2 regions of the Clostridium subterminale genome follow, and region 1 is predicted to be linked to the other one. Evidence: a T-box and tRNA genes for the amino acid it is inferred to sense, from the RefSeq annotation. Region 1 holds a T-box; the other holds one or more tRNA genes.
What was found. The T-box of region 1 lies ahead of argS (arginine--tRNA ligase). A T-box ahead of a tRNA ligase gene usually reads a tRNA of that ligase, here a tRNA-Arg.

Region 1 (9,195 bases):
CTTGCATCTATAGGTAACTTCATATCTCCAATTTTTGCTCCATTAGGATTTGGTACATGGGAAAACTCTGTAGCACTATTAACAGGACTTATGGCTAAGGAAGTAGTTATTGGAACTCTAGGAGTACTTTATACTGGTGATTTAGCTACAAGCATTGCTGCAACATTTACAGTAGCCAGCGGTATTTCTTTCTTAGTATTTACTTTATTATATACCCCATGTGTTTCTGTCATAGCTACATTTAAAAAAGAATTCAGTGGAAAACTTGCTGTATTCTCAGTTATATATCAATTTATAGTGGCATGGATTTTTTCCTTCGGAATATATCATATAGCTTCACTTATATTTTAAAGAGGTGATAATATTTTGGAAATACTTATAACTATAGTTATTGTTGTATTAGCAGCCTTTATTCTTTTTAAAAACTTAAAGAAAAAATCTAAAGGATGTAATTGTGGTAGTTGTACCTCTAAGTGTCCTAGTTATGTTAATACAATAAAAAAACTTGATGATGATAAATAACATAATAAATAAAGAAAAATCCCTTGAATGATAAATTGCCAAGGGATTTTCTTTATATTAACCTTTATTACATTTCGTCTACTGTTTCAAGACCTATGAGATGTAATCCATTTTCTATTACTTGAAGAGTAGCTCTAACTAAAGCTAATCTTGTATTCTTTGTTACCTCATCTTGTGAATTAGATATATTTATAGAATTATAGAATTTATTAAAAGCTTTAGCAACATCTATAGTAAATCTTGTAACTATACTTGGTTGTAATTTATCTAATGCTTGCTTAATAGCATTATTTAAACCAGCTAAAGTTTTTACTAGTTCAAACTCTTCCTCCGAAGTAAGTTTACTATAATCAACTTCATCAGTACCTTCTCCTAGTTTTCTTAAAATACTCTTTCCTCTAGCATAAGTGTATTGAACATATGGCCCAGTTTCTCCTTCAAAGCTAAGCATTTCATCCCAATCAAAGATTATGTCCCTCTCTCTTGAGTTTTTAAGATAAGCAAAGACAACTGCTCCAATTCCTACCTTTTTAGCTACTTCTTTCTTACTCTCCAACGTAGGATTTTTCTCATTTATTATTTCTTCTGTTTTAACTACAGCTTCATTTAATAAATCCTCAAGGAATACTACATCACCTTTTCTTGTAGAAAGTTTCTTATCTGGGAAACGAACTAATCCAAATGGTACATGTATACAATCATCAGCCCACTCATACCCCATCTTTTTAACTGTACTAAATACTTGTTTAAAGTGAAGAGATTGATCCTTTGCAACTACATATATATTCTTATAGAAATCATAAGTTTTCTTTCTATAGAACATAGCAGCTAAATCACGAGTTGCATATATCGTAGCTCCATCTGCCTTTTTTATTATACAAGGTGGAATATTAAGTTCCTCTAACATAACAACCTTAGCACCGTTACTTTCAGTTAATAATCCCTTAGATTCAATCTCATCAATAACAGCATCCATTTTATCTTGGTAGAAGCTCTCACCAGCAAAAGAATCAAATTTAACATTTAACATATCAAATAATTTATCAAATTCCTTTAAGCTTAAGTCTTTAAATTTAGTCCATAGCTTAACTTCTTCCTCATTACCATCTTCAAGAAGCTTAAAATGCTTTCTCCCTTCATCATCAAGAGCAGGATTTTTTTCTGCTTCATCATGGAATTTTACATAAACCCTTAACATTTCTTTAATTGGTTCTTCCTCTAAAGCCTTCTCATCACCCCAATGATTATATGCATATATAAGTTTACCAAATTGTGTTCCCCAGTCTCCTAGGTGGTTTATTCCTATAGCATTATATCCTTGAGAATTAAATATTTTATAAAGAGAGTTACCAATCATGGTAGTATATAAGTGACCTACGTGGAACGGCTTAGCAATATTAGCTGAACAATATTCAACAATTACATTTTTGCCTTCTCCCTCTTTTGTATTCCCATAAGTCTCTTTTTCATTTAATACTTTTTCAATGATTTCCTTCATAAAATCATTCTTGGCTACAAAAAAGTTTATATAAGGTCCAAAGGCATCTATTTTTTCAAATCCATCTAAATTACCAAGTAATGCTTTTAAATCTTGAGCTATCATGTTTGGTGCTTTCTTCATAGATCTTGCTAATTGAAAACATGGGAATGCAAAATCCCCCATTTCTGGTTTTGGTGGGTTTTCAACAAGTTTTTCTATTGTTTCCTTTTCCATATCTATATGCTTACATAAATTCTCTGCTATTATATTTTTATAATCCATAATAAATCCTCCTTTTTTTCTTTCATCTCTTTTCTCTATAAAAACTTCAAAATGTATATAAAAAAACCGCCTCTTTCCATAGGAAAGAGGCGGTTATATAACCGTGGTACCACTCTAATTGACTTCTATAAAAGTCCACTCATAAATTTTTAACGCAACAGCGACTTACCCTACTAAGTAAACTTTTGGGGCAGCTTCTCCAAGGTTCTCTTCCTAATTTATTATTAATAAATTTCTTTGCAATTACTTGATAAGATTCTTTTATTCTTGTGAAGCTCACACCAACCTTCACTCGCTTTAAGAATTAATAAAGAAAGTACTGTCCTTTTCATAGAATTTCCATATTAAATTTTATATTATTTGTATTATAAATAAATAATGGTAAAATGTCAACTAAATAAATTAATATTTATACTAATAAGTATTTAGTTTATACATAATGATATTTAACCAAACATTATTATAATTTATTAACATACTATGCTCTATTTTAATTCTAGATACTCATCATAAGTCATGTTTTTATCAATTACACCACCAGGAATAATTTCTATTATTCTGTTTGCAACTGTATTAATAAACTGATGGTCATGAGATGTAAATAGTATAGTTCCAGCAAAGTTAATTAGTCCATTATTAACTGCTGTTATAGATTCTAGGTCTAAGTGGTTTGTTGGCTCATCTAAAATTAACACATTAGCTCCACTTAACATCATCTTTGATAGCATACAACGAACTTTTTCTCCTCCTGAAAGTACAGAAGCTTGCTTTAATGCTTCTTCTCCCGAGAATAGCATTCTACCAAGGAATCCTCTTATAAAGCTTTCTGCCTTCTCCTCTGAAAATTGTCTTAACCAGTCCACAAGATTTAAATCAAAACCATCAAAGAACTCTGAGTTATCAGATGGAAAGTAAGATTGAGATGTAGTTATCCCCCATTTAAAGCTTCCGCTATCTGGCTCCATTTCTCCCATTAATATTTTGAATAGAGTAGTTTTAGCAACACCATCACCTAAAAATGCCACTTTATCATTCTTATATATCATAAAGCTTACATTATCAAGAATCTTAACACCTTCAATGGTTTTACATAGATTTTCAACAACTAATAAATCATTTCCAGCTTCTCTATCGGCCTTAAATCCAACAAAAGGATATCTTCTTGAAGATGGTTTAATATCATCTAGAGTTAATTTATCTAATTGTTTCTTTCTACTAGTAGCTTGCTTAGCTTTTGATGCATTAGAACTAAAACGAGCTATAAAATTTTGAAGTTCTTTTATCTTTTCTTCTTTTTTCTTATTTTGATCCTTAGACATTTGTAGTGCTAACTGACTTGATTCATACCAGAAATCATAGTTACCAACATACATTTGGATTTTTCCAAAGTCTACATCAGCCATATTTGTACATACTTTATTTAAGAAGTGTCTATCGTGGGATACCACAATAACAGTTCCTTCAAAATCCATTAAAAAGTTTTCAAGCCAAGCTATAGATTTAATATCTAAGTGGTTGGTAGGCTCATCAAGTAAAAGAATATCTGGATGACCAAATAAAGCTTGTGCAAGTAAAACCTTAACCTTCTCTGAACCATTTAAGTCCTTCATTGCCTTGTAATGTAAATCTTCTGTTATCCCAAGGCCTTGAAGTAATGTAGCCGCTTCACTTTCAGCTTCCCATCCATTAAGGTCTGCAAATTCACCTTCAAGCTCAGAAGCCTTTATTCCATCTTCATCACTAAAATCCTCTTTAGCATAAAGTGCGTCTTTTTCATTCATGATTTCAACTAATCTAGGATGACCCATTATTACAGTTTTTAACACTTCCTCTTCATCATAAGCAAAGTGATCTTGCTTTAAAACTGCTAGCCTTTGACCTGGGGTTATACTAACTTCTCCTGTATTAGGCTCTATATCTCCTGCTAATATCTTTAGGAATGTAGACTTTCCTGCCCCATTTGCTCCTATTAATCCATAACAATTTCCTTCTGTGAACTTAATATTAACATCCTCAAAAAGTTTACGTGCTCCGTATCTTAAACTAACTCCTGTAGTACTAATCATAACGTTACCTCCAATTATCATTAAAAAAGTCTTACCCATTGGGTAAAACCTTTTGAACTATTCATTAAAACATACAAATATCATTATAACATAGATTCATCCTTTATACTATTATTTACTACGAATATTTTTACTTTCTACTGTTATTTCTTCAAATCTATACTTTTGTCCTGTTGGATTCACTTTATTTCTTGGTACTTCTTCTATAAACATATTATATGGTCTTACAAATAGTCCACATTCACCATATAATGCTCTATAAAGTACCATCTTCTCTTGGGTTTCTGAATTTATTACAAAATCCTCAAATAAATATAAGTCCCCCTTAAAATGTCTAAAAATTTTACCTTTGAATTCTGATATATCTCTCATAATTCCTCCAATATCACTAAATTAAGTTGAAATTTTTATACTACCTCTTTACCAAAAGGTGCCAAAGATAACTTGGCCATTTTCAAAGATTGTGCTGCAAAAGGTATTCCTATTATAGTAATAGAGAGTAGTAATGCACTAATCAAATTGGTTATTACAAGAGGTAACCCTCCAAATATCAACCATAGAATATTTAATAAAAATCCCATACTACTGTCATTGGTTGTGATAATTTCTTTACCAAATGGAGCAAATTGTAACTTAGCTAATTTAAAGCATTGCATTCCAACAGGGATTCCAACTATTGTTATACACCATAGTAACCCTGTTAAAAACCATTGTATACTAGCAATTAATCCTCCAAATACAAACCAAATAATATTTCCCAAACAACTCATAACATACTCCTTAAATAGCTCTAATAATTAATATAATATACAATTTAAGTATAATTGCAATGAAATTTAATAAAATTTAACAAGAATAAAAATAAGCTTAGATAAAATTAAATTTACCTAAGCTCCTTTTATAATATTCTTATTTATCTAAATTCTTATTTACTTTCTCTAAGTAATTCGTTTCACTGACAATTTTATTCTCAAAACTTTCTACGGCACCTTTAGTATAGTTACCAGCAGCCTTTGAATTCATCCCTTGGAAATTATTATTGTTTTTTAAGTTATTATCTTTTAAACTATTGTTACTCATTTGTTATCACCTCCCGAATTTATTGTTAGTAATTTTATTAGATTTATTCATCAAATATTTGCTTTAAAAATTATTAGAAATTATTTTTTATATTAATAAATTTATTTTATTATTGACATTTTAAAAAGTTTTTTATAAAATCAAAAGGACAAATCTACTTTTAAGTTGGTCCAGAGAGGCCAAGAAGGGAGACAGGAATAATGGCTAGAAGTATAATTATTTTAAAGAGAAACCCATAGGATGATAAATTGAGCAACTTATAATTTGCTTTGTTTGTTGTCCTTTTTGTTGTACATTAATTATTTTGATTGGAGGGTTTTTCTTGAAAACAAAAAATATTGAAGCAAAACTTATATTAGAAAACGGAATGGAATTCAGAGGTAAAGCCTTTGGATACATTGATGACACTGTGGGAGAAGTAGTGTTTAATACATCTATGACTGGGTATCAAGAAACTCTTACAGATCCATCTTATTATGGTCAAATTGTAACAATGACTTATCCCTTAATTGGAAATTATGGAATTAATTTAGAGGATTTAGAATCTTCTTCTCCAAAAATTAAGGGGTTTATTGTAAGAGAAAAATCTAATAATCCTTCAAACTTCAGATGTGAGATGGAATTAGATGGCTACCTTATAGAGAACAAAATCTTGGGACTAGAAGGTATTGATACAAGGGCTCTTACTAAAATCTTAAGAGATTACGGATCCATGAAGGGTTATATAACAACTAAAAACTTATCTTTAGAAGATATAAATGATAAGTTAGAAAAATTTGAAAATGATGATGCTGTATATAAAGTATCTACTGATGAAGCATATGAGATACCAGGCAGTGGACCTCACGTTGCTGTTATGGATTTTGGAGTTAAATCAAATATCTTAAGAAACTTTAAAGAAAGAAACTGCAGACTAACTGTATTTCCAGCTACCTCAAAGGCTGAAGAAATACTCTCTTCAAACCCAGACCTAATATTCTTATCTAATGGTCCTGGAGACCCTATGAAACTAGATAATATAGTTGAAGAAGTAAAAAAATTAGCAACTGTAAAACCTACTTGCGGTATTTGTCTTGGACATCAACTTTTAGCTTGGGCCTTTGGCGGAGAAACTAGTAAACTTAAGTTTGGTCATAGAGGATCTAATCACCCAGTAAAAGATGTTATATCAAATAAAGTATACATAACTAGTCAAAACCATGGCTACTATGTTTCTAAGTTACCTATTGATATGGAGGTCACTCATATTAGTGTTAATGATGGCACCCTAGAAGGTATGATGCATAAAGAATTACCAATAGCAAGTGTACAATATCATCCTGAAGCATCACCAGGGCCTAAAGAAAATAACGTTATATTTGATAATTTTTTAACCTTAATAAAATAAATTACATTAAGAAAGACAGTGAGCTTTCATGTAGGAGGAATAATCAATGAGTAAAAGAAATGAAATAAAAAAAGTATTAATAATAGGATCTGGTCCAATAGTAATAGGGCAATCAGCTGAGTTCGACTATTCTGGAACCCAGGCTTGTAGAGCACTTATGGAAGAAGGAATAGAAACCATACTAATAAACTCTAACCCTGCAACTATAATGACTGACAAAGAAGTCGCAAATAAAATATATATAGAGCCATTAACTACTGAGTTTATTGAGAAAATTATAGTAAAAGAAAAACCTGACAGCATTTTATCTGGTATGGGTGGACAAACAGGTCTAAACCTAACAATAGAACTTGAAGAAAAAGGTATATTGGATAAATATGGAGTTAAAATCATAGGAACTTCGGTAGAGTCTATAAAAAAAGGTGAAGACAGAGATTTATTTAAGGCATTAATGGAAAAAATCAATGAGCCAGTTATTGAGTCAGACATAGTTAATGATGTAGATACTGGAATTAACTTTGCAAAAAAGATTGGCTACCCTGTAATTGTAAGACCAGCCTATACCCTAGGTGGTACCGGAGGTGGTATTGCCGATACTGAAGAAGAGCTAATTACCATATTAGAAAGCGGTCTTTATCTTAGTCCTGTAAATCAAGTGCTTATAGAAAAAAGTATTAAGGGATGGAAAGAAGTTGAATATGAAGTTATGCGTGACTCTAAAGGAAATTGCATAACTGTATGTAATATGGAAAACATAGACCCTGTTGGTGTTCATACAGGAGATTCCATAGTTGTTGCTCCTTCTCAAACCCTTTCTGATAAAGAATATCAAATGCTTAGAACTTCAGCCTTGAGAATCATAGATGAAGTAGGAATTATTGGAGGATGTAATGTCCAGTTTGCTTTAAATCCTAATAGTTTTGAGTATGCCGTAATTGAGATAAACCCTAGAGTTTCTCGTTCATCTGCCCTTGCATCAAAGGCTACAGGATATCCCATAGCAAAGGTAGCTGCAAAAATTGGCCTTGGATATACCCTAGATGAAATTGTAAACTCCGTTACTGGTAAAACAATGGCTTCCTTTGAGCCAGCTCTTGATTATGTAGTTGTAAAAATACCAAAATGGCCTTTTGATAAATTTAAAAATGCCAATAAATCCTTAGGAACTAAAATGATGGCAACAGGAGAAATCATGGCTATTGGATCTAATTTTGAGGCTGCCTTCCTTAAAGGAATTCGCTCCTTAGAAATAGGAAAATATGTGTTAGAGCATAAACCATCTCAAGAAAAAACTTTATCGCAGCTAAAAAGTAGCGTAATGGTGCCAGATGATGAAAGAATCTTTGATCTAGCTGAAATGCTTAGAAGAAAATATCTAGTAGAGAAGTTATCACAAGTTACCGGAATAGATACTTTCTTTATAAATAAATTAAAATGGATAGTAGAACAAGAAGAATTCTTAAAAACTGCTAAATTAGAAGATTTAAATAAAGATTACCTAAAATTGTTAAAGAAGAAGGGTTTTTCAGACAAAGGTATTGCAGACTTAATGAATATTAGCCCTATAGAATTATATACCCTTAGAAAACTGTATAACATTATGCCAACCTATAAGATGGTAGATACTTGTGCTGGAGAGTTCGATGCCATATCACCATACTACTATTCAACCTACGAAGAATTTGATGAAGTAGTAGTATCTGATAAAATAAAAGTAATGGTTATAGGTTCAGGTCCTATTAGAATCGGACAAGGAATAGAGTTTGATTACTGCTCTGTTCATGCTGTTAGAGCTCTTAAGAAAAAAGGTATTGAGACTATAATTGTAAATAATAACCCAGAAACTGTATCTACGGATTTTGATATATCGGATAAACTTTACTTTGAACCACTAACTGAAGAAGATGTACTTAATATAATCAATAAGGAAAGGCCTAAAGGTGTAATTCTTCAATTTGGTGGTCAAACTGCTATAAAATTATCTAAATTTCTAAGAGAAAATGGAATTAAGATTTTAGGTACGGATGCTGACGGAATAGATAGAGCCGAAGATAGAGAAAGATTTGATGCTATGCTTGAAGAGCTTAAAATTAATAGACCTAAAGGAATAGCTGTATGGAATCTTGAGGAAGGAGTTGTTGGTGCTGAAAACCTTGGATATCCTGTCCTTGTCAGACCTTCTTATGTATTAGGTGGACAAGGTATGGAAATCACTTATAGGGAGAAAGAACTTAAGAAGTATTTAGAGAATTCCTTTAAAAGAGATCATAAAAACCCTGTTTTAATTGATAGATATTTAGTTGGTAGAGAAATTGAAGTTGATGCCATCTGTGATGGTAAAAATATATTAATCCCAGGAATTATGGAGCATCTTGAAA
Region 2 (9,195 bases), on a different contig from region 1:
AAATGGTTAAAGGACTTAAAAACATATTCTTTGGTGGTGAAGGTTTATTTTTAACAACACTAACTGGCCCTGGGAAAGTATACCTACAAACTATGCCTCTTCAAAATTTAGCTGGTAAATTATCTTTTTATCTTAATACCGGTGGTACTAATATGAGAGATTAATTCTATAAAATTTGAAACTCATAGTAGTATATTTAAAATATCTACTTATAGTGTAAAATAAAAAATAACCTTTTAGATAATGAATATTTATTATCTAAAAGGTTTAATTTTTTTAAATATGTGTAATTGTATTATCCTTTTTCCTATATATTATTATTAATCCCACAACACATATAAGTACTCCTATGATACTTACAATTTGAGCTGTTCTAAGTCCAAACATCATTAAGCTGTCTGTTCTAAGTCCTTCTATGAAAAATCTTCCCATAGAATATAATCCTATATAAGTTAAGAATACAACTCCATCCTTTTTAACTTTGTGTAACATATAGAATAATATAAAGAATACTCCTAAATCCCAAATTGATTCATATAAAAAGGTAGGATGATAGTAAGTTCCATTTATAAGCATACCTCTTTGAATAAACTCTGGAAATTTACTTATAAAAGCTTTTGTTACAGGTCCACCATGTGCCTCTTGATTAAAGAAATTTCCCCATCTTCCAATTGCTTGGGCCAATATAATACATGGTGCTGCCATATCTAGTGCAGATGGAAACTTTATTCTCATTCTCTTTGTGCATATATACACAACTATAACAGCTGCAATTATTCCTCCATGAATAGCAAGGCCACCTTGTCTAGTATTAAAGATATCCATTAAATTATCTTTATAATATCCAAACTCAAATAGTACATAATAAAGTCTTGCTCCTATTATAGATATTGGAAATGCAATCAAGAATATAGTTAAAACATCATCATAATTTATTCCTTTTAACTTACAAGTATACTGACTTAACAAAAGTGCTAACATGGTACCTGAACATATTATAACTCCATACCACATAATATCTAAACCAAATATATTTATAGCTACTGGATTCATATATTCCCCTCCTTACTCCTTTTTATCTCATTATAATCTATTTAAATAATTATTTGTATTCTTTTAATAGTTCTTCTATCTTATGTTTACATCTCATACCTTTACAGCTTCCAGATCCGGCACCTGTTATCTTTTTTACATCCTCAAAAGATTTAGCTCCATCTGCTATTGCTTTTTTTATAACAGCTTTAGATACTACTCTACAGATACAAACTTTAGTATGCTTATCTAATACTGCCTGCCTTAATGCTTCTTGTTTTGCTTGTTCATCCATATTTATATTTTCTCCTTTCTCTTTTCTTTAAAAAACTCTTGTAGCAAATTGCTACATTCTTCATTATAAAGCCAATTAACATTAACCCAATGATTTAAATCTTCACTTTGAGTAATGTTAAATACTGAACCACAGCCTCCACCTATAGGATCAAAGGTTCCAATATATAACCTTCTTATTCTACTTTGAACAATAGCTCCAGCGCACATAGGACATGGTTCTAATGTTACATACATATCACATTCATTAAGCCTCCAATCTCCTATACCCTCTGCAGCTTTTTTTATTGCAATTATTTCTGCATGATTAGTAGGATCTTTGGTACTCTCCTTTGTATTATGACTTGTAGCTATTATTTTATTGTTTTTTACTATTACTGCTCCTACAGGAACTTCATTTTTACTTTTTGCAATTTTAGCTTCGATAATTGCTTGTTGTAAAAAATAATTATCCATAATGTACTCCTCTTTATTATATATAATAAAAAAAACTTAGTAAAGCAAGCCTTACTAAGTTCTGGTGCGCACGAGAGGAGTCGAACCTCCGGCCTTCCCCTTAGGAGGGGGATGCTCTATCCTGCTGAGCTACGGGCGCATATCATCTAATCTTTATTATAATAATATATTTATTCTTCGTCAATAGATTAATTTCTATATTTTACTACGCATCTTTTCTATTAATGTTAATCAATTAATCCCTATATACTATTTAAAAATAACATATCTATAGAATATATTATTTTTATGATTATATGCACATAATATAAAAATATTTATAATTTTATATATTTGTCAGAAAAATAAATGATTTATTGCAGATTTTTATTTAAATCTATGTTAAAATACTAATATATTGTGATTTTGCAACAAAAAATTCAGAGGTGATTTTATAATGAAGAAGATTAATATAACCGAAACAGTTCTCAGAGATGCGAATCAATCCCTTATTGCAACAAGACTTCCTTTTGAAGATTTTGCACCTATTCTTAAAGATTTAGATGATGCAGGATATTATTCATTAGAGTGTTGGGGGGGAGCAACCTTTGACTCTTGCTTAAGATATTTAAATGAAGACCCATGGGAAAGATTAAAGAACATAAAAAAAATAGTTACTAAAACTCCTCTTCAAATGTTATTAAGAGGTCAAAATATTTTAGGATATAAACACTATCCAGATGATGTTGTTAGAGAATTTATTAAAATGTCTGTTTACCACGGTATGGATATAATAAGAATATTTGATGCATTAAATGACTTTGCTAATATAGAAGTTGCTATGAATGAAACTATAAAGCAAGGTGCTCATGCACAAGGAACTATAGTTTATACTGTAAGTCCAATCCATGATGTTAAAAACTATACTAAACTAGCAAAACAACTTGAAAATATGGGAGCAAACTCTATTTGCATAAAGGATATGGCTGGCCTTATAATGCCTTCTATAGCATATGACATAGTTAAGAGTATAAAGGAAACTGTTAAAATTCCAGTATTTTTACACTCTCATAGCACAAATGGTATTGCTGAAATGGCTTATTTTAAAGCTGCAGAAGCTGGTGTAGATGGAATTGACTGTTCAATTTCTTCATTCTCTAGTGGTACATCTCAGCCTCCAACAGAATCTATGCATCATGCACTAAAAACTGCTGGATTTACTACTGGTCTTAATGTAGATACATTAACTCAAATAAATAATTTCTTTAAACCAGTTAGAGCAAAAGTTTTAGAAGCTGGATTACTAGATCCAAAGGTATTAACGCCTCAACCTGAAGGACTTACAAACCAAATACCTGGAGGAATGTTATCTAATATGATTTCTCAACTTAAAGCTCAAAACTCTATTGATAAACTTGATGCAGTTCTTGCAGAAGTTCCTAAAGTAAGAGAAGACTTAGGATTCCCTCCACTTGTTACTCCAATGAGCCAAATGGTTGGAACTCAAGCTACAGTTAATGTATTAACTGGTGAAAGATATAAAATGGTTCTTAAAGAAGTTAAAGCTTATTGCAGAGGAGAATATGGTAAAGCTCCTGGTAAAATAAACGAAGAAGTTCTTAAAAAAGCTCTTGGAAATGATGCTCCTATTGAAGGAAGATATGCTGATACTTTAGAACCAGCTTTCCAAAAGACAAAAGAAAAACTCAAAGATATAACAACCAGTGAAGAAGATGTTCTTTCTTACTTAGCTTTCCCACAAATAGCTGAAGAGTTCTTTAAAAAGAGAAGTGAAAAGCCATCTAATGATGATATGAGAAAGCTAACTAATAGCGAAGTAATATAAATAAAAAAATATTAAATTTATTCAAATATCTCCAATTAAGGTATATGGTTATATCTTAATTGGAGATATATTTATATATATAATATATTTTCTGTTATAATATCATTATGTTAAATTTAAGGCAAACCTGGAGATGATTTTATGATAAAGTACTATGATAGAAAAAAGAGGACCTATTATAAAGAAAATGTAGCTGGTGGAGGTATACTTAATTTTATGTATAGTAACTCTATTGCTAAAACCTTTCTACCTGAAATTGCAAGTCGAAAATTCTTTAGTAAGCTCTATGGATTAGGCTGTGATAGTAAATTCAGTAAAAAATATATACAAACCTTTGTAGCTAAATTCAACATAAATATGGATGAATATGAAAAAAACATAGATGAATATAGCTCTTTTAATGACTTTTTTTATAGAAAGCTTTCAAAATGCAGTCGTAATATCTGTAAAGATGAAAAATCATTTATTTCTCCCTGTGACGGTAAACTCTTAGCTATAGAAAAAATTGATGAGACTTCCAGCTTTACAGTTAAAGGATTTAAATATACCCTTAATGAGTTATTCCAAAATGAAGACTTAAGTAAAAATTATTCTAATGGTACTTGTCTAATATTTAGATTATGTCCAACTGATTATCACAGATTTCACTTTGTTGATTCCGGAATTTGTTCTAAGTCTACATTTATAAAAGGCAAATACTACTCAGTTAATCCAGTAGCTCTTGAAAATATAAGCAAGGTATTGTCAGAAAATAAAAGAGAGTATAGTATTTTAAAAAGTGATAATTTTGACGATGTTATCTATATAGAGGTAGGAGCTACCTTTGTTGGTTCTATTATTCAAACTTATTCTTCATCATCCAAAATTAACCGTGGAGATGAAAAAGGTTATTTTAAGTTTGGTGGCTCAACAGTTATAGTTATACTAAAGAAAAATATATTAAAATTAGATGATGATATATGTTATCAAAGTAATTTAGGAGTAGAGACATCTGTATATATGGGCGAAAAAATAGGAGTAAGAATCTAAATTCTTACTCCTATTTTTATAATTTAAACTTAAGTGTAGTATCATTTAATTTATCTGCATTTTCTTTGTTTTCAATAGCAGTATTCTTTATACTCTCAATATTTCCTACTATATCCATAGTTTTAGATGATATAGATGATACTCCCATAGCTCCCTCCGTAACTGTTGCTGATACCTCATCTATAGCAGTAACAATTCCTTCTATAGCTTGATTCAGCACTGCTGCTTCACTACTAAATTCATTCATAAAGTTATTGAATTGATCTGCATCTTTTTCGTATAAAGCTCCTTGCTCTATATTTTTATCATAATCATTAATTACTTGTTGTTCTATGAAATTGCTCATACGTCCTGCACTTAGTGCCAATTCTTCTACAGATTTATTTACTATCTTAACTATTCTTTGTATATCTGCTGCTGTTTTACCAGACTCTTCTGCTAGCTTTCTAACTTCATCCGCAACTACAGAGAATCCTCTTCCTGCCTCTCCTGCACGAGCCGCTTCTATTGCAGCATTTAGAGCTAATAAATTAGTTTGTTGAGTTATTTTAAGTATAGAATCAGCTAACTTATCAATTTGCTTAACTTCCTTTGAACTTGTTATAGCCACTTCTAACTCACTTTTTACACTATTATAAATATCATTTGATTTTTCTTTAGATTTTATAGCACTAGCTTTTATGCCCTGAGCTCTCTTAAGAATATCCTTAGTTATTTCATACCCTTCTAGTGCTTCATTCGCTATATTCTGTACACTCTTAATCATTTCAGTAGAAGATGCTGCAATTTCTTGAGAAGTTGCTGACGTTTCTTCTATACCAGAAGATACACTTTCAGTTTCAAATAATGTTTCATCAGCTTTAATTTTTAATGACTCTGTAGATTCTTCTACTATATTAGCATTATTAGTTAATACTTCAGTAGTTATCGCAATCTCTCCAACAACTTCCCTTAACACTTCCCTCATATTTATAATAGATCTATATATAAGACCTATTTCGTCCTTAGACTTAATTATAGCTAAATTATCATTAGTTAAATCTAACTTAGCTGTTTTATTAACCAAAGCTGCAACCGTTACTATAGGATTTATAATTACATTGGCCATCACCATTATTATAATAGAACCTATAATAACTATAGCTAATGCTATTAATGCTATTTGTTTAACCATTGCCATTACCGGTTTTCTTATTTCATTACTACCAGCATCTATAACCATAGTCCAGTTTGTTCTAGGAACTAATCCATAAGATGACATTACTTTATTTCCATTTATCTTATATTCTACAGATCCTACCTCTACATTACTTCCTTTCATAGCCTTATCTACTATAACCTTTATTTCAGGGATATCTATTGTTTGTCCAATTTTCTCTTTATTGGGATGGTAAATTATATTTCCAGTTTCATCAATAAGATATGCATAACTGCTTTCTATCTCACCAATCTTTATATTTTCAATATAAGTAGAAAAACTCTCAGCATATACATGTAATGCTATATATCCTACACATTTACTATAGTTAGCTTCATCTAATACAGGATACGTAAATACTAAAACTCCTTTATCCCCTGCAACAGATTTAATAGTATTACTTATCCACTTCCCCCCACTAGAACTAGTACTATGATAAGAATTATCAACTTCATTAGATCCAACTAAAGATTCTTCACTATCAGCTACTATATCACCTGCAGTGCTAACTAACGATATTCTGTCTACATGCTTATTGGCAGATATATATGACTTAAAGCTTTCATTTATATTTTTAACATCTTCTTTACTATTTTTTTTCTGATCATAATTTAATAAGACATTAAGATTATCCTTAGAATTTGATAGAGCAAAAGCCTCATTAGTCACTTTATCCATCATAACAGATATAGTTTGTATAGATGATGTAGTTATGTCCTCCATATTTTCTATACTCTGACTTGAAATCGTCTTTGAGGAATTTATGTACATAATTGTACTAGTTGTTACCATTGATACTATGGTAAGTCCTATCATACTAATTAATATTTTTCTTTTAACACTAGTTCCTTCAACTTGTAATTTTCCTTCTTTATAAACCTTAGCTGTTGATTTTATACTATTTATATTGTTACTTATATCATCAATTTTATCTTTATCTATTTTATTGCTATTTTTAATTTTTTTACCGATTAAGTCTTTATGTCTAATTGTAATCTTGCTGAATGCATTCTTAATACTTTTGCTTATATTTTTAGATGTACTTTTTAAATTAAATGAGCTATGTTTCCTTTTTTTTAAAGTCTTATCAGACTTCCTTTTAATCATAAATATACCCCCATATATTAATAATTTATATAATAATTATCGTATACAAGAGTTTATACTATATATACATTACACATATTATGTAACTAATATTAAATATATTTATCTATAATCAAATTAGTTAAATCACATAATAGTTTACATACATATAATCTGATATATATTTATTAGATATGATATTTTTTATATTTAAAGTCGAAATTTATCATATCTAATAGTAAATATTTATAAAAAAAGTCATTGCAAATTACTTGCAATGACTAAATATGGCAGGGTGTGTAGGAATCGAACCCGCAATATACGGTCCGTAGCCGTATGTTATATCCATTTAACTAACACCCCAAAAGGTTATTTAAATAACTATTACATAATAACATAGAATCTTCATGATTTCAATAATTATTTTTTAATTTAGTTGCATCTTATTAAATCATAAAAAACAATAAACCTGATTCTTAAGTAAATCATTAAGAATCAGGTTTGTTAATATTTTTGGCGGAGAAAGAGGGATTTGAACCCTCGCGACGGTTGCCCGACCTACGCCCTTAGCAGGGGCGCCTCTTCAGCCACTTGAGTATTTCTCCAAAAAATAAAAAAATGGCGGAGAGATAGGGATTCGAACCCTAGGTACGCTCACACGTACGCCGGTTTTCAAGACCGGTGCCTTAAACCAACTCGACCATCTCTCCGTAGAATTATTAAAATCATACTATGATTTTACTTATTTAATTTTTATAGGTTATTTTTAAATGGCGGAGAAAGAGGGATTTGAACCCTCGCGACGGTTACCCGACCTACGCCCTTAGCAGGGGCGCCTCTTCAGCCACTTGAGTATTTCTCCAATTTAAAAATATGGCGGAGAGATAGGGATTCGAACCCTAGGTACGCTCACACGTACGCCGGTTTTCAAGACCGGTGCCTTAAACCAACTCGACCATCTCTCCATTTCCTACAAGGGTTATTTTATCAAGAAATAGCCCTTGTGTCAACAATATTTTTAAAAAACTTTATATAAATTCTAAAAATATATTTTTATTTTGTTATTTTTTCACGCCCCATGTATGTTCTTAATACCTCTGGTACTGTAACACTTCCATCTGCATTTTGATAATTCTCAAGGACTGCAGCTAAAGCTCTTCCTATAGCAACACCTGAACCATTTACTGTATGAACAAATTTAGGTTTAGCTTTGGGATCATCTTTATATTTTATATTAGCACGTCTTGCTTGGAAATCTTCAAAATTACTACAACTTGATATTTCTACATACTTATTGTAACTTGGCATCCAGACTTCTATGTCATACTTTAAAGCAGCAGTAAATCCTAAATCTCCTCTGCATATTTTTACAATTCTATATGGAAGTCCTAACCCTTGTAATACACTTTCTGCATCCTGAACCAATTTATTAAGTTCATCATATGATTCTTCTTCTTTCGTAAATTTAACTAGCTCTACTTTGTTAAACTGATGTTGTCTAATTAAGCCTCTAGTATCTCTTCCAGCAGAACCAGCTTCTGATCTAAAACATGCACTATATGCTGCATATTTTATTGGAAGTTTATCTCCTTCCAGTATTTCATCTCTATAAATATTTGTTACTGGAACTTCTGCTGTTGGTATTAAAAAGTAATCTGTATCACTAACTTTAAAAGCATCTTCTTCAAACTTAGGTAACTGCCCAGTTCCAGTCATACTACTTCTATTAACCATATATGGAGGAAGTATTTCATCATATCCATTTTCACCAGTATGAGTATCTAGGAAATAGTTTATTAATGCTCTTTCTAATCTTGCTCCAAGCCCCTTGTAAACAGTAAATCTAGATCCTGTAATTTTACCTGCTCTTTCAAAATCTAATAAGTTATTTTCTGTACCTATAGTCCAGTGTTCTTTAGGATCAAAATCAAACTTTCTTATCTCTCCCCACTTTTTAATTTCAACATTATCCTCATCATCACTACCATTTGGAACTGAATCATGAGGTATATTAGGTATTCTCATTATTATATATTCTATTCTTTCATCTATTTCATTTAAATCCACATCAAAATTCTTTATTGTATCTGAAAGTTGTTTCATTTCTTTCATAGTTTCTGATACATCTATACCTTGTTTTTTTAATTTAGGAATTTCTGCTGAAGTTATATTTCGTTTATTTTTTAATTCCTCTACTTCAATTAATATATTACGTCTCTTTTGATCAAGCTCTACAACTTCATCTATAAGAGATAAATCAAAGCTTTCTCCTCTA

Region 2: it has a tRNA-Arg gene. The T-box ahead of argS (arginine--tRNA ligase) is inferred to sense a tRNA for this amino acid. The anticodon was not compared.

Annotation. Positions count from the first base shown of each region.
Region 1 covers NZ_BAAACI010000001.1:396,662-405,856, forward strand. The annotation lists gene feoB (ferrous iron transport protein B) at 1-351, shown strand, start outside; gene ABDZ93_RS02120 (FeoB-associated Cys-rich membrane protein) at 367-522, shown strand; gene argS (arginine--tRNA ligase) at 590-2,284, opposite strand; T-box leader at 2,367-2,625, opposite strand; gene ABDZ93_RS02130 (ABC-F family ATP-binding cassette domain-containing protein) at 2,770-4,350, opposite strand; gene ABDZ93_RS02135 (DUF1653 domain-containing protein) at 4,462-4,722, opposite strand; gene ABDZ93_RS02140 (YccF domain-containing protein) at 4,758-5,120, opposite strand; gene ABDZ93_RS02145 (hypothetical protein) at 5,260-5,430, opposite strand; gene ABDZ93_RS02150 (carbamoyl phosphate synthase small subunit) at 5,768-6,817, shown strand; gene carB (carbamoyl-phosphate synthase large subunit) at 6,864-9,195, shown strand, end outside.
Region 2 covers NZ_BAAACI010000010.1:7,196-16,390, forward strand. The annotation lists gene ABDZ93_RS18160 (TIGR00266 family protein) at 1-164, shown strand, start outside; gene lgt (prolipoprotein diacylglyceryl transferase) at 277-1,053, opposite strand; gene ABDZ93_RS18170 ((2Fe-2S)-binding protein) at 1,103-1,327, opposite strand; gene ABDZ93_RS18175 (nucleoside deaminase) at 1,330-1,782, opposite strand; tRNA gene ABDZ93_RS18180 (tRNA-Arg) at 1,845-1,921, opposite strand; gene ABDZ93_RS18185 (pyruvate carboxylase subunit B) at 2,219-3,607, shown strand; gene ABDZ93_RS18190 (phosphatidylserine decarboxylase) at 3,749-4,636, shown strand; gene ABDZ93_RS18195 (methyl-accepting chemotaxis protein) at 4,653-6,941, opposite strand; tRNA gene ABDZ93_RS18200 (tRNA-Arg) at 7,209-7,283, opposite strand; tRNA gene ABDZ93_RS18205 (tRNA-Ser) at 7,435-7,525, opposite strand; tRNA gene ABDZ93_RS18210 (tRNA-Ser) at 7,540-7,630, opposite strand; tRNA gene ABDZ93_RS18215 (tRNA-Ser) at 7,692-7,782, opposite strand; tRNA gene ABDZ93_RS18220 (tRNA-Ser) at 7,795-7,885, opposite strand; gene serS (serine--tRNA ligase) at 7,974-9,195, opposite strand, start outside.